4 regions of the Paenibacillus sp. J22P51 genome follow, and region 4 is predicted to be linked to each of the others. Evidence: riboswitches for the same ligand, from Rfam matches in the RefSeq annotation. Region 4 holds a riboswitch; each other region holds the start of a gene.
The links. Region 4 has a riboswitch for cyclic di-AMP ahead of AC58QC_RS11880 (ABC transporter ATP-binding protein). Riboswitches for the same ligand answer to the same signal wherever they lie in the genome.

Region 1 (3,203 bases), on a different contig from region 4:
TGTGTGATACCTTAAAACAGCCCAACCATTAAACTGGAACATAGCTAGCTCCTTATCCTAACCTTTTTCAGCTAAAATCTTTAACTGTTCGTTCCGATATGTCAAAAATCTCATCATATATTTCTTTAAGACAACTCTCTCAACTACCCATCCGAGCCAGCCCAATGGAGCTTCGAAATATAAGGTATCCTTCATTAAGGTTCGATTACCTAAATCAATAAATTCATGTTCGTGTCTCATACTTTTGAAAGTACCCTGCAGCATTTCATCAACAAAGCGATAGGGTCGAACGTAATTTGAAATGAGTGAAGTATGTCTTTGCCTAATGAAAAAGTGCCGCGCCTCAAAAGTGACCGTTTCCCCGCCGCTTATCATGCCTGTTGTTGTTCCAGCAATCGCTCGTTCCTTGGTGTGAGGCCAGACAGTCTGCGTATGTATATCAATATTACTTGCCATGTCAAAACAAACATCAATCGCTGCTTCAATTTCAATTTCTGTGAATACCTTTATCACTGGTTGCACCTCTTGATTCATTTGATTACATATTTGATAGTAAGAGTGAAAAGCAAAGAATAACCAGAAAACCATACGTTTCTTACGGTAAGGTTAAGTCATTGAGCGCGTTTTCTCCACTCTTCCAAGGTTAAATTATAACCCGTAATTACATCCACAATAAGAATCTCTTTCATATCCTCACTGACATAAAACGTTTGCCACCTAACAACATGATCACTGAAACTCTCTCCTATGTATAAATCGTAATACTTTCCTGTTCTTTCTGGGATATTTATTAAACCATCACTTAAAAATATGACTTTTGATATATTGGCTTCTTCTATCATTTGTTTGTATTTCTTTATTTCATCTACATTCTGTACGAGAAAGTCCATAATTTCTTCAACTGACTTCGGTTTCACATTGGTTACATTTTGTGGTGAAGCGCTAGGCAAAATGGGTGTTACAATAGCCGAACTTGCAGTTGGTAGCAATTCAGCTGGAACGACGGACGATTCACATGCTGTTAATCCCATTATGACAACGATTGATATTGAATGTAGAAATGATTTAGGCATAGCAAAAACTCCAATCCCGCAGATAAAACCCAATTCGACAAGAATAACTAATCTCCTTTGACTTTGTTATAAATAAAAAACAGCCTCCCAATGGAAGGCTGCCGCGATTTATTGCTGTATTTAATATTGCAATACTCATTACTCATTAGTTACTAATGAACTCCTGAACCCACTCACCGTTATAATAGGCAACACCGATTTGAGTGAAGTTGGGGCTTAGAATATTTTGACGATGACCTGCACTGTTCATCCATGCTGTCATGACGGCTTGTGGCGTTTGTTGACCTTTAGCGATGTTTTCACCCGCATAGGAATAGCTAATGCCGTAGGAGCGCATCATATCAAAAGGAGAGCCGTAGGTTGGTGATGTGTGATCGAAATACCCGTTATTGTACATATCTTTCGCTTTATCCAATGCCATCGCGGTTAATGCGCTGTTACTGGCCAAAGGCTTCAGTCCAGCCTTAGTACGCTCCTGGTTAACAAGGTTAACCACTTGGCTTGCAAAAGTAGATTGCGAAGGCGCAGTCGTAACCGGTGGTTTGACAGGTGCAGTTGTACTTGTGCTTCCAGGAATATTGAGCTTCATCCCCGACCAAATAACGTTGGGATTGGCAACTTGAGGATTTGCCTTAATAAGTGAAGATAGGCTAACGCCGTACTTCTTGGAGATTAACCACATGGTATCGTTGCCCGCTACCGTATGAGTTCCCGTTGCAGCAAATGCCGCATTCGCTCCCATAAGGACGGTCAAACCTAGTGCACCAGTAACTACAAGCTTTTTGTAACGTTTCAAAATAAACCTCTCCTTTTTGCGGCCTGCGAGGTTAGCTGTCGGATTCGGATCAAAGAGTAATCACCCGGCCGCGAGATTGCGGCTTCACCCCAAAGATTGGGTCCCCCGTGCTTCATAAAAGCTTCGGCCTTCTAAGTTTTTGATCCAAAATGGATCTTAAAGATTGTATCATGTGAAATCAATGAATACATGACTCAAAATTTTCCATTTAGATCCCGTTAACTCCTATTCACCATAATCTACTCGTATTTAGCCCCAGCTGTTGAACCGTCCGGATAGATAAAATAAGTATAGATTTGTCTATCTTTCCCTTGTGAATACCAAAGTTCAACTTTCTCAACTTTCCCTTCATCTGACCATGTTAAGACTATCTGTCCACCTAATTCCCCTTGCTCAATCCCTTTAAGATCGATATTTAGCCCTAAGTACTGATAGTCTGCGGAAGGTAAAATATCATAACGCCATACAGCTTGCTGCTTATCATCATTTGTTCGTTCAGCCGCAGGATTACCAAGAAGTTCTCTTACGTATTTTTGATCATTCCCAACGTTCAATCGATATTGGATTTGCCATACCTTTTTAGCCGTTTCGTCTGCAAAGCTTGCTGGTTCATTCATCAATGAAATAACATGATCACGTGAATTGTATGAAACGCCTAATCCTAACCCCTCGCCGATAAAACGAATAGGTACGTATTCCACAGGTCAACCCAAGCAAAAACTTTTTCATTTTATCTCTCTCCTCGAATTAATCTCACTATCCCCCACTACCCGCTGCCACAAAGCTAAAAGTCTCCCCAATCGCAACATCCTTACAACCATCCAGCTTATATGAAACACCTCGTTCTACTTTCTCAGAAACAATACGTGTACATTCCGTCTTCAGTCGTTGTTTGCTGCCATGTTTGTCCTCTGAATTATCATAAGTATAAGAAATCTTATCTTTTTTAAAAGCAAAATCATAATAAATCGGATCCCCCTCAATGGTCATTTGCATGATCCGAATCTGACTCTCAACGTGCCCTTCAACGTTTTTCAAAAATTGATTGAAACGATCAAGATTAATGATTCTGCCATGAATATTAATGACGTCTCCTTTTGCGGTCCCTTTGTCTATATCGTACCTCGAATCCGAGCATGAACTAAGCAACAAACAACTCAATACGAACAACATTCGACCGTACCTTATTTTCATTTCTGTTCCCCCTAACCGTTCCATCTACTGATTTGACGCAAACGCTACTGGAAATGTTTTGAAACAAAAAAATAAGCTTGAAATCTCAAGCTTGTCATCAAGCCAATACCTCATTTACCATGCCTGAATTAAAACCATGG
Region 2 (3,203 bases), on a different contig from region 4:
CGCGGCAAGCTCGTACTGAAAGCGATTGAGCAGCAGGTCGGCACCAAAGTCATGGATAAAATTATGAAAACCTATTTCCAAAGATGGCAATTCAAGCATCCCTCGACGAAGGATTTCCAACAGGTTGTGGAGGATGTCAGCAAAACGAAATGGGATGATTTCTTCAATCAGTATGTGTACGGCGAGATGATGATGGATTATTCCGTCGCGAGTGTCAACGTTCGGCCTCAGGGCAGTAAGGGATCCGAGACTTACGAAAGCACGGTTCGCATTGTTAAGCATGGCGGCAACTCGCCGGAGGTGCCGATTCTGTTCCATTTTGCAGATGGCACAACGCTTGATAAAACATGGGATGGCAAGGAAGGCAGCATCGAATTCAAATTAACGCATACATCCCCTGTAGACTGGGTGCGAATCGATCCTAAGTACACGCTCATACTCGAAAATAAGCACATCAACAACTTCTATCAAACACATTTAAATACTAAGTGGCAAATTCGGTGGAATCTCGGCATTATTCAACTCCTGCAAGCCATATTCGGCTCAGTAGCCTGGTAAGGACTTGGCTTACTTCTTATGACAAACTCTGAGGAGGGACCCTCGTTGGCCACCTATATCAAATCCGGCTTCAGGGCAGCTATGGCGCAGCCTTTTGCCACCATTATTTTATTCCTATATCAAATGGGTTGGGGTATTCTCCTGTATAAGCTTGTGCAGGGAATACTCATCCCCCTCATGCATCGTTTCCCTGGCGCTGAGCAGCCCAAACAGGCATTGCAGATCTTTCTAGCTGAAGGCCAGTTTCAGTTACTCAAAACAGATCTTAGTTATTCTTATCTATGGTGGTTCGCTGCTCTCTTGTGTGCCCGCATGCTGCTAACCCCCCTCTTAAATGGTGGTGTTTTCTATTCACTAACACACGTTCACCAGAATGCTGGTTACCGTTTCTTTCGCGGGATGAAGCAGCTCTTGCTCCCTTTCCTGCTTGTGTATCTTATCCGGATCGCACTTACCCTGCTTCCACTCATCTGGATATTCCCCAAAGCCACTTATATTCTAGGGCATAGCACTTCCTACGAGCAGGTTGTTCTCAAGCTTCTGCCCTGGATTCTCAGCTTACTGGTCTACGGATTTCTCCTTCAGCTTCTGTTTATGTATGTCCAATTCGCGATCGCAGCCAAGTTAGGTATCACATCGACTGTCATCTCTTTCTTTCGACATTCGCTGCCGATTGTCGGACTTGCCATTACCCTTTTACTCTTTTCAGGACTATTGGCAGGGGTCACGGTCACCGCCACCTACCTGTGGGCAGGTCTAGCAGCGCTAATCATTTACCAGCTGTACCCCCTCTTCCACATTTTCATCCAAATCTGGGGTATTTCCTCCCAATATCAGCTTCTTTCTGCCAAAATATCCAATTAATATCCAGCAAAACAGCGAATAGGCAAACATTCTCCCCTTCTCATTGAGAAAGGGGCTTTTTTTTGTCTTTTTTCCGAACTATTTCACTTATTTTCAGCCTATTTTTCAAACATAAAAGAGGAATTTCATTTTTTATGACGAATAAAAAGGACTAGCATCAAAAACCAAATATTTCATGCCGAATTCCTCAGTTTATGGGGAAACGGGGGAACCACTCCGGGTGAATTGATCTTGCAAGACAGGGATCATAGGGAACCTTCAACCGAACCCTCCAGCTAACCTCGTAGGCACCGGAAGGAGACAAGCAGTTGAAGAAAGTTGTTGGTCTTGTATTTAGTCTTGTTTTGTTTTTGAGTGTTAGTGTAGGAAGCGTTTTCGCAGCATCCGATATGGATAAAGCGGTAGACGAGCTTGTAGGAACTCCTTACAGATGGGCAGGAACGACAACCAAAGGATTCGATTGCTCTGGTTTCACGTCCTACTTGTTCGGCGAGTTCGGCATCGATATTCCACACAGCTCCAAATCACAAAACGGCGAAGGCTACTGGGTTGACAAAAAGGATCTTCGTAAGGGCGATCTTGTATTTTTCAACACGGATGGCAGCGGTATCTCTCATGTAGGGATGTACCTCGGAGACGGTGAATTCGTTCACTCCGCTACGAATCAAGGTGTTGTTAAGAATAAGTTGAGCGAATCCTATTATGCGAAGCGATATGTATCCGCCAGACGAGTTCTGTGGGATGATATCTACAATCAACTAACTGCTGAATCCAAGTAATGTTCTCGGCACAGATTGAAGCCCTGCAAGCTTAGCTCGTAAGAGCGGCTTGCAGGGCTTCATTCATTTGAACGGGTGTATCGGCGTATACTAGAAAGTAAACAAGTTGAGTACACAAAGATTAGTAATAGCCCTGGGCTTTGAGGAAGGATTGGCTGGTATGGACACCACACAAAATAATACAACACCCCCATTTCCCGGTATTATACGATCCATCGACGAGATTAGAGCAGATATTGGGGAGCCGCATCCTGCGGTTCAACATAAGGTTATCAATCAAATCGACGAGCACGCACGTGCATTCATCGCAAAATCGCCTTTATTCTTCTTCTCTACGTCGAATGCGAATGGCTCGAGCGATGTGTCCCCCCGCGGGGATGCTGCAGGATTCGTACGGGTTTTGGATGAACGCCGCTTTATCTTCCCAGAAAGACTTGGCAATCGCCGACTAGACTCGATGCAAAATCTGCTAACCAACCCGGAAGTCGGCCTCCTGTTCATCATTCCAGGTGTTGAGATGGTACTCCGCGTCAATGGTCGCGCTTGGCTGACGAAGGACGAGGAACTGCTGTCGACTATGCAGCTGAACGGGAAGTCACCGATCGCCGCTGTCGGCGTCGAAGTACAAGAATGCTTCGTGCATTGCAGCCGCGCGCTCAAGCTGTCGAAGATTTGGGATCAAGCTACGTGGGTATCCGAGCAGGAACAGCCGGACGGAATGGATATGTTCCGTGCGCATGTCGCGTTGAACGGGATTGCTTTGGAGGAGTAAGGTAAAGAGCAATTATACAAAATGTGTAACTTGACATAATATGTTAGCCAGCCTATAATAACGGCATGTCGTTTTCTAGGGTTCCGCGGTGCGCAAACACCGGCTGGTCCAAGGGAAAACACACAGCGGATACGCTGTGGTCACGGAGGGAGAAAAGCCCGGGAGTCTATCGCAGCAGTGCGATATTCCCGGGCTTTTCTTTGTTTTTTTATGGGACTGGCGACATAATA
Region 3 (3,203 bases), 210 kb from region 4:
TTACGCCGATCATGCACACCTTCTCACCAATGCGTAAATACTCATCGATGATGTACGATTTCAATCGCAATCGATGTGTATTTTTGCTATGAATATACGATTCCATCTCATCTATGGAGCGCTGATCCTTTGGATCTTGCTTGGTCGCGTAGAATACTTCTCTAATAAACGTATCCGTTTGGAATTGCCTTGCCCCTTTGAAATGGTTATAAGTTTGAAAAAATTGCCCAATCACTTCCCGGATATCTTCCGGTATGGCAGGACCCGTTTCTACGCTATACATGCGATCTGTTCGACCCGACAATTTAATTTTATGAAACCAGCTTTTCCAGACACTGACTTGCATGTCGCACGCGTCACCTACTTTCTTCCAACCATTTCTCCATTATAGGCTATAATTCTCAAAAATTCGATAAAAATCGCAGATATTCGCACAAAAAAAGAGCATCTGCCCGCCAGGCTTTCCATTGTGAAAGCCCTAGCGAACATACGCTCTTAAACAACTTGCTTCTACTTGTGTTAGTCCTTAGCTTAAAGCACGCGTTTTGCCCCTACATATCTGGAGCTCCAATAGGTGCTAGCGAGACTATCGACCTTTACACCACCGGACGTCGTCGCGGAAATGAATTGATTATTTCCCAAATAGATGCCCACATGATTGACGATGTTTGAAGCAAAGAATACGAGATCTCCTTCTTTCAAATCCGTCACTCTTGCACCTGCTTGATCATACATTTGGACAGAGGTACGCGGCAGCTCGATGCCTTTGGCCTCGAACAAGTAGCGAACGAATCCAGAACAATCAAAACCTTTGGGTGTTGTTCCTCCCCATTGATAAGGCGTTCCTTTAAAAGTCGTTGCAGCTTGAATAATTTGAGCTGAAACGGATGGCTGAACGACCTTTAGTGCTGGGGCGGCTGCTGGTGGCGGTGCAATCCATGCTGGCTTATGGGACTTACCGTCCTCTTCAACGATGGCGATTTTATTCGCATCATTCCACGCAATCGGAGATCCAAACGTCTCTGTTATGAAACGCAAAGGAACGAAGGTATTTCCCTTAAGCAGTGTCGGACTGCTCTCTAATTCAACTAACTTACTGTTGACTACCGCTTGCTCTTCGTCCGTTGTTAGTTGAATCGCCTGCTCATTGTTCTTTAGGGTGACGACAACTTCATCACCTTGCTTCGCCCAGTCCACTTGATAACCTAGCTTCTCCGACAGCACACGCAGTGGCACCTGAAGCTTACCCTCTGTGTCAATAAACGGCTGTACTTCAGGGAATTGCACCAGTTCGTCATTCACTTGAACCTTCACCGAAGAGGTGTCTGTCGCAGCTTGAGCTGATGGAGCGTTGAACATGGAGATGGCTGCGCCCAAAAGAACGCATGAGCAAATAACACTTTTTGTAAAAAGTTTCAAAACATTGTCCTCCTTGAAGCCTCCGAGGTTAGTTGACGGGTTCGGGAAGAGGTTTTCCCTAGTGCGCTCCATTAGTCTAAGACTAACTAAGCATCCATTCACCCCAAGTAAAGAAGTCCCCCGTACCGGAGCTTTTGATGCTCCGAGATTCGGCATTTTTTGTCTATGTTAGACTAGCACAGTTCGTTTTCGCCTGACAACCTTTTCGCGGTGGTAAGTGTTTCCTTTTCGGGTTGTGCCACATGAACAAAAGCACCTCCAGAGATTATTATCCTGAGGTGCCCTTACCATTACTGCCTATATACCTCTGCGTAGAGAGTGTTCTTGTAGGGCCCAAACTCTTTTTCCGTCAACGGATGAGGATAACTCATGATTTGGAGAGGTAATGACAGTTGCCCTTCTCTGAGAGGAGGCTGCTCATAGGGAAATAGGTTCAAATGAAAGCCGCACCGCTCATAAAATTCAATTCTCCGCTTGGCATCCGACGTATTTGGCGGCTCGACTTCAAGTACGATAGGCGTTGCAGCGCTGCTCATATATGTCGTCAGCATTCGTTTGCCTATCCCTCCGCCCCGAATCGCGGTATGGACTGCAATATGCTCCACAAATCGGAACGTACCGAAATTCCAACTTGCCACAAAGCCAAGCAGTTGCCCATGAGCCTCCCTCTCGACATCAATTCTGTAATTAGGATGCGAAAGCAGCGCTCGCTGCCCTTCATAGGTCCTTATCTCCGTATCAGGAAAAGCGGATTCCATCAGTTCGAATACATCATTAAATGAATCAACTAACTCCATCGTTGGCATCTCCTTTCAGATTAGGGTATCCAACAAAGCCTTCTGATCATGCAACACCTTACCACTTTGATAAAAAGCATGTGCCGCAGTAGGAAAGCCCGCTGGCAACGCATGACCCATGAATGGGTGAACCTCTATGGGAATACTCCAAATGCTTATTATAACGCTTCCTACGGAAGCAACTGGTGGTATATTTGGACGCTCGTCCTACATAGCCTATTCTCAGAAGTGTGCACGGACGGTCGAACCCTCTATGGGCTCTCTTCACAGCCTAGCATAAATAAAAAAGACCACCCGAAGGTGATCTTTTTTATTTAAGCGGGCGGCGGGAATCGAACCCGCGCGATCAGCTTGGAAGGCTGAAGTTCTACCATTAAACTACGCCCGCATATAAAAATTCTAAAGTGGTCGGGACGACACGATTTGAACATGCGACCCCCTGCTCCCAAAGCAGGTGCTCTACCAAGCTGAGCTACGTCCCGTAGTGAAGATAAAGTGTAAATGGCGCGCCCTGAGAGATTCGAACTCCCGACCTTTTGATTCGTAGTCAAATACTCTATCCAGCTGAGCTAAGGGCGCAAATATTGGAGCGGAAGACGGGGATCGAACCCGCGACCCTCGCCTTGGCAAGGCGATGCTCTACCGCTGAGCCACTTCCGCATACGGTTATTTCTCACTCGCTCAGTAAGAGTTTCTCTGAGGCGACAAGGAATAATATATCAGGTATTCGGGACAAATGCAACTTTTTTTTCAATCTTTTTATTATTTGATGAAAACTCCACCAAAAGGCAGCACTTCCCGAGCTATACGTCGCAGCAAGCTATCCGATTTCATATGCTCGTCCAACTTGGGATCAGGCTTACAAGGCTGCATAAGCACATGTCCATGGCCAGTGATCTCCCAGTGATAGTTCATATGCTGACTAGCCAGTGTATTACCGTATACACAAAGTCGCAGCTTGGCCTGCCGCGGATAAGCAACAAGACA
Region 4 (3,203 bases):
TTGCGCAGAATACCCTGGTGATGGAGATGAAGAGAGTGATTGCACGGTCATTCGAATTCACTCTGGGAAGTATTAGGTTTGAAGTGTAGCTTGTTTCATTTTCGCTTAAAAGGCTGCTCTTCCCATCAGTAGTGAAGAGAAGAGCAGCCCCACAGAACTCAAATCTGATTTTTGGGAATACCATTTAAACTTGGGACGGAATCAGCGGCATTGCTGCTCGTTAGCGTTTGCTCTTCTTCGAGGAAACTGGCATTATTCTGCTGATTGTGTTTCTTATCTGCTCGGTTATCTTCACGGTCATACTTTGGATCAGCTTCATTTTTGGGCAACGTGTTCACCTCCATCGTCGTTAGTATGAGACGATGGTTTTCATTTTATCCCAGTTTCCGATTTAGAACTGGAGATCTTTTTACTTGGCAGTGTGTTCATTTTCCAACCTTTTTTAATCATTTGGTTAATGGCGTGAATAAGGTTGGAAAATAGCCTCATAATATAGCTGGAAGTCGATCTTGGAAAAGGAGGATAATTACGATGACATCAAATAGAGGACAGCAAGGAGCTCATGGCACTGGACAAATTGTTAAGCAATTGAACAATCAAGCAGAAGCCGCGGAGCAAATTCAAGGAATTAATAAGGTTGATCAAGAAATTAGTGCAGCCGCAAACGAACATAGTACAGAACTAGATGAAATAATCAATCTTGATAACAGCTAATCAAAGCCATCAAAAAAATAGGCTGACTCTGTATTCCAATTACTTGAGATAGGTGGGCTAAGATATGACAAACCAAAAAAAGAGTGTAAAATCAGCCAAACAAAGAAACCAAAAACCAAACCAAAACAGTAGTGAAAAAAGCGAAGGCAGACAATAAATAGTTGCTTTCAGAGACAAAGCGAAAGCCCGGGGGAAAGCATCCCCGGGCTTTTTCTACTAACTAATCTACATTCCTCGACGCTTCCACCAGAATGATGCGATTATGCAGTATTATACTCACGTACACGGAGATACCAACGTGATTGATGCGATTATGCAGCATTTTCCTTGGCTAGAGAGTGACTCTTTTGAAATTCGGAAAAGGCCTGTCTGCTTCAGGCAGCGACGAAAGGCTTACCATCTCGGCAACTTTCATCATGTTTTCCCAAATCGGCCATACTTTTGGGGATGTATGCGCTTTGTCCTTGGCCTCCTCGGATAACCACTCGAATATTTCAATAAGAGTGCCGTCTACAGATTGAAGCGTTACCGGCGGAAAATCCGTGATAAGCCCTTCTTCGCGAAGCATCGGGACGTGTCCTTTGACAATCTCGGCTAGCTCGGCTTCTTTACCCGGTTGGGGGCGGTACATGGCCATAGTAAACATACTTGAATTAGACATTAGAATCCTCCGTCAAAATGAAAATATAACCCATTTATTGGAGTAAGTATATCAGATGGATTCCATCGTTTCCAATTGATGTGATCGTCCTAGGCAGGCGACTTCACAAAGCCGTATTCCCTAAGGAGCATTAATAGGTAGCAAAGTATGGGATAATCAACGTCACCATTAAATGAATACGCTTTCATTGACTCCTGAAGTCAAATAAGCAAAAATTAAAGGCGAATCTAGGTTTTACATTCTATATAGAACGGCGTAAGATTCATTACGACAAGTTGATTTTTTGCAAAAAGAAACCACTTAATTCCCAATGGGAAACGGGGGAACCAACCGGAGCCATCCAAGTAACATATGGCTTCACGGGGTGAATCCTGATGCTCGCAAGCATTAGGTAGGACGCTCTCAAGTCCGAATCCGACAGCTAACCTCGTAAGTGCATTGAGAGAGAACCGCACCCTCGCCTTCTTATTCTGGAAGTCCGAGAGTAGAGATTCTCTACTCTTAGGGCTTCTTTTTGCTTGCCTTCAACCTGAAATTTTACATAAATTCCATAAGGGGGCTATACCATGCATGCCATTGAAATTAATAAATTGACCAAGACCTATGGGAATTCAAGAGGCATTACAGATGTTAGTTTTTCGATCGAGGAAGGAGAAATATTTGGTTTTATTGGACCGAATGGTGCTGGGAAATCAACAACGATTCGAACGCTGCTGTCTCTGATTTTTCCAACAAGCGGTAGTGCCAAAATTTTCGGGAAAGACTGCATTCAGTTTGCGCCTGAGATTAAGAAAGAAATCGGCTATTTACCGTCAGAAGTTTTTTATTATGACAACATGAAGGTGATCGACCTACTAAAGTATTCAGCCAGCTTCTACAAGAAGGATTGCACAAAAAGAATGAAAGAGCTAGCTGAAATTATGGATCTTGACGTTACGAAAAAAATCGATGATCTGTCTTTGGGAAACAAAAAGAAAGTGGGCATCGTTCAAGGGCTGCTGCACGATCCTAAGCTCATTATCCTTGATGAACCGACAAGTGGACTTGATCCGCTCATGCAGCAGAAGTTTTTCGAATTACTCGAACAACAGAATAAAAGGGGAGCTACGATTCTTTTTTCCTCTCATATATTGAGTGAAGTTCAGCGACTATGTGATCGAGTCGCGATAATAAAGGAAGGTAGGATTGTGACGGTTGAGAAGATCAGCACGTTAAAAGAAAACAATTTCAAGAGATTTAAAATTGATACGGCACAAGCGCTCGACCCTAATTTCTTCAAGATGACCGGGGTTAATGACATTGATGTCCAAGGCCTGACAACTAGCTTCTTATTTAAAGGCAACATTAATCAAGTGATGAGAAAAATTGCTGAAATTGAAATTGATAATCTTTGGATCGAAGAGCCTGATTTAGAGGAGATCTTTATGCACTACTATGAGAAGGAGGCTTAAGTGGAATGAATATTTTTCTTCATGAATTGAGAGCTTATCGGAAATCCACGATCACGTGGACGTGTTCCTTAATTGCTGTCATCGTCTTATTCCTATCCCTTTTTCCGTCTGTCTCTAAGGATTTCGCTGAATTTTCTTCGATATTAGAAGGGTATCCAGAAGGAGTCAGGAAAGCACTTGGTATTGAAATCGAGACCTTTGGAACCCTGTTAGGTTTCTATATGTACATCTTTATGTACATTACGCTTTGCGGAGCCATTCAAGCCATGGTTCTGGGAACGTCTATAGTCTCCAAGGAAGTTCGTGAGAAAACAGCAGACTTTCTTCTTACGAAGCCCGTAACGCGTACTAAAATTTTGACTTCCAAGCTATTAGCG

Region 1: another riboswitch for cyclic di-AMP. It lies ahead of AC58QC_RS17505 (CAP domain-containing protein); the one in region 4 lies ahead of AC58QC_RS11880 (ABC transporter ATP-binding protein).
Region 2: another riboswitch for cyclic di-AMP. It lies ahead of AC58QC_RS23865 (C40 family peptidase); the one in region 4 lies ahead of AC58QC_RS11880 (ABC transporter ATP-binding protein).
Region 3: another riboswitch for cyclic di-AMP. It lies ahead of AC58QC_RS10980 (C40 family peptidase); the one in region 4 lies ahead of AC58QC_RS11880 (ABC transporter ATP-binding protein).

The regions. Positions count from the first base shown of each region.
Region 1 is NZ_JCAUAZ010000007.1:259,940-263,142, reverse strand. It holds gene AC58QC_RS17520 (Imm7 family immunity protein) at 1-42, opposite strand, end outside; gene AC58QC_RS17515 (SRPBCC family protein) at 58-513, opposite strand; gene AC58QC_RS17510 (hypothetical protein) at 612-1,073, opposite strand; gene AC58QC_RS17505 (CAP domain-containing protein) at 1,219-1,869, opposite strand; cyclic di-AMP (ydaO/yuaA leader) riboswitch at 1,875-2,008, opposite strand; gene AC58QC_RS17500 (hypothetical protein) at 2,109-2,570, opposite strand; gene AC58QC_RS17495 (DUF4362 domain-containing protein) at 2,626-3,063, opposite strand.
Region 2 is NZ_JCAUAZ010000014.1:25,578-28,780, forward strand. It holds gene AC58QC_RS23855 (M1 family metallopeptidase) at 1-558, shown strand, start outside; gene AC58QC_RS23860 (hypothetical protein) at 604-1,422, shown strand; cyclic di-AMP (ydaO/yuaA leader) riboswitch at 1,589-1,727, shown strand; gene AC58QC_RS23865 (C40 family peptidase) at 1,731-2,201, shown strand; gene AC58QC_RS23870 (MSMEG_1061 family FMN-dependent PPOX-type flavoprotein) at 2,362-2,973, shown strand; guanidine-I (ykkC/yxkD leader) riboswitch at 3,038-3,140, shown strand.
Region 3 is NZ_JCAUAZ010000004.1:3,766-6,968, reverse strand. It holds gene AC58QC_RS10985 (hypothetical protein) at 1-346, opposite strand, end outside; gene AC58QC_RS10980 (C40 family peptidase) at 532-1,419, opposite strand; cyclic di-AMP (ydaO/yuaA leader) riboswitch at 1,422-1,584, opposite strand; gene AC58QC_RS10975 (GNAT family N-acetyltransferase) at 1,710-2,216, opposite strand; tRNA gene AC58QC_RS10970 (tRNA-Gly) at 2,534-2,604, opposite strand; tRNA gene AC58QC_RS10965 (tRNA-Pro) at 2,622-2,698, opposite strand; tRNA gene AC58QC_RS10960 (tRNA-Arg) at 2,719-2,795, opposite strand; tRNA gene AC58QC_RS10955 (tRNA-Gly) at 2,802-2,876, opposite strand; gene AC58QC_RS10950 (AIM24 family protein) at 2,979-3,203, opposite strand, start outside.
Region 4 is NZ_JCAUAZ010000004.1:212,311-215,513, forward strand. It holds partial or broken gene AC58QC_RS11860 (alpha-L-rhamnosidase-related protein) at 1-89, shown strand, start outside; gene AC58QC_RS11865 (hypothetical protein) at 159-329, opposite strand; gene AC58QC_RS11870 (hypothetical protein) at 532-714, shown strand; gene AC58QC_RS11875 (antibiotic biosynthesis monooxygenase family protein) at 1,046-1,375, opposite strand; cyclic di-AMP (ydaO/yuaA leader) riboswitch at 1,663-1,827, shown strand; gene AC58QC_RS11880 (ABC transporter ATP-binding protein) at 1,942-2,826, shown strand; gene AC58QC_RS11885 (ABC transporter permease subunit) at 2,832-3,203, shown strand, end outside.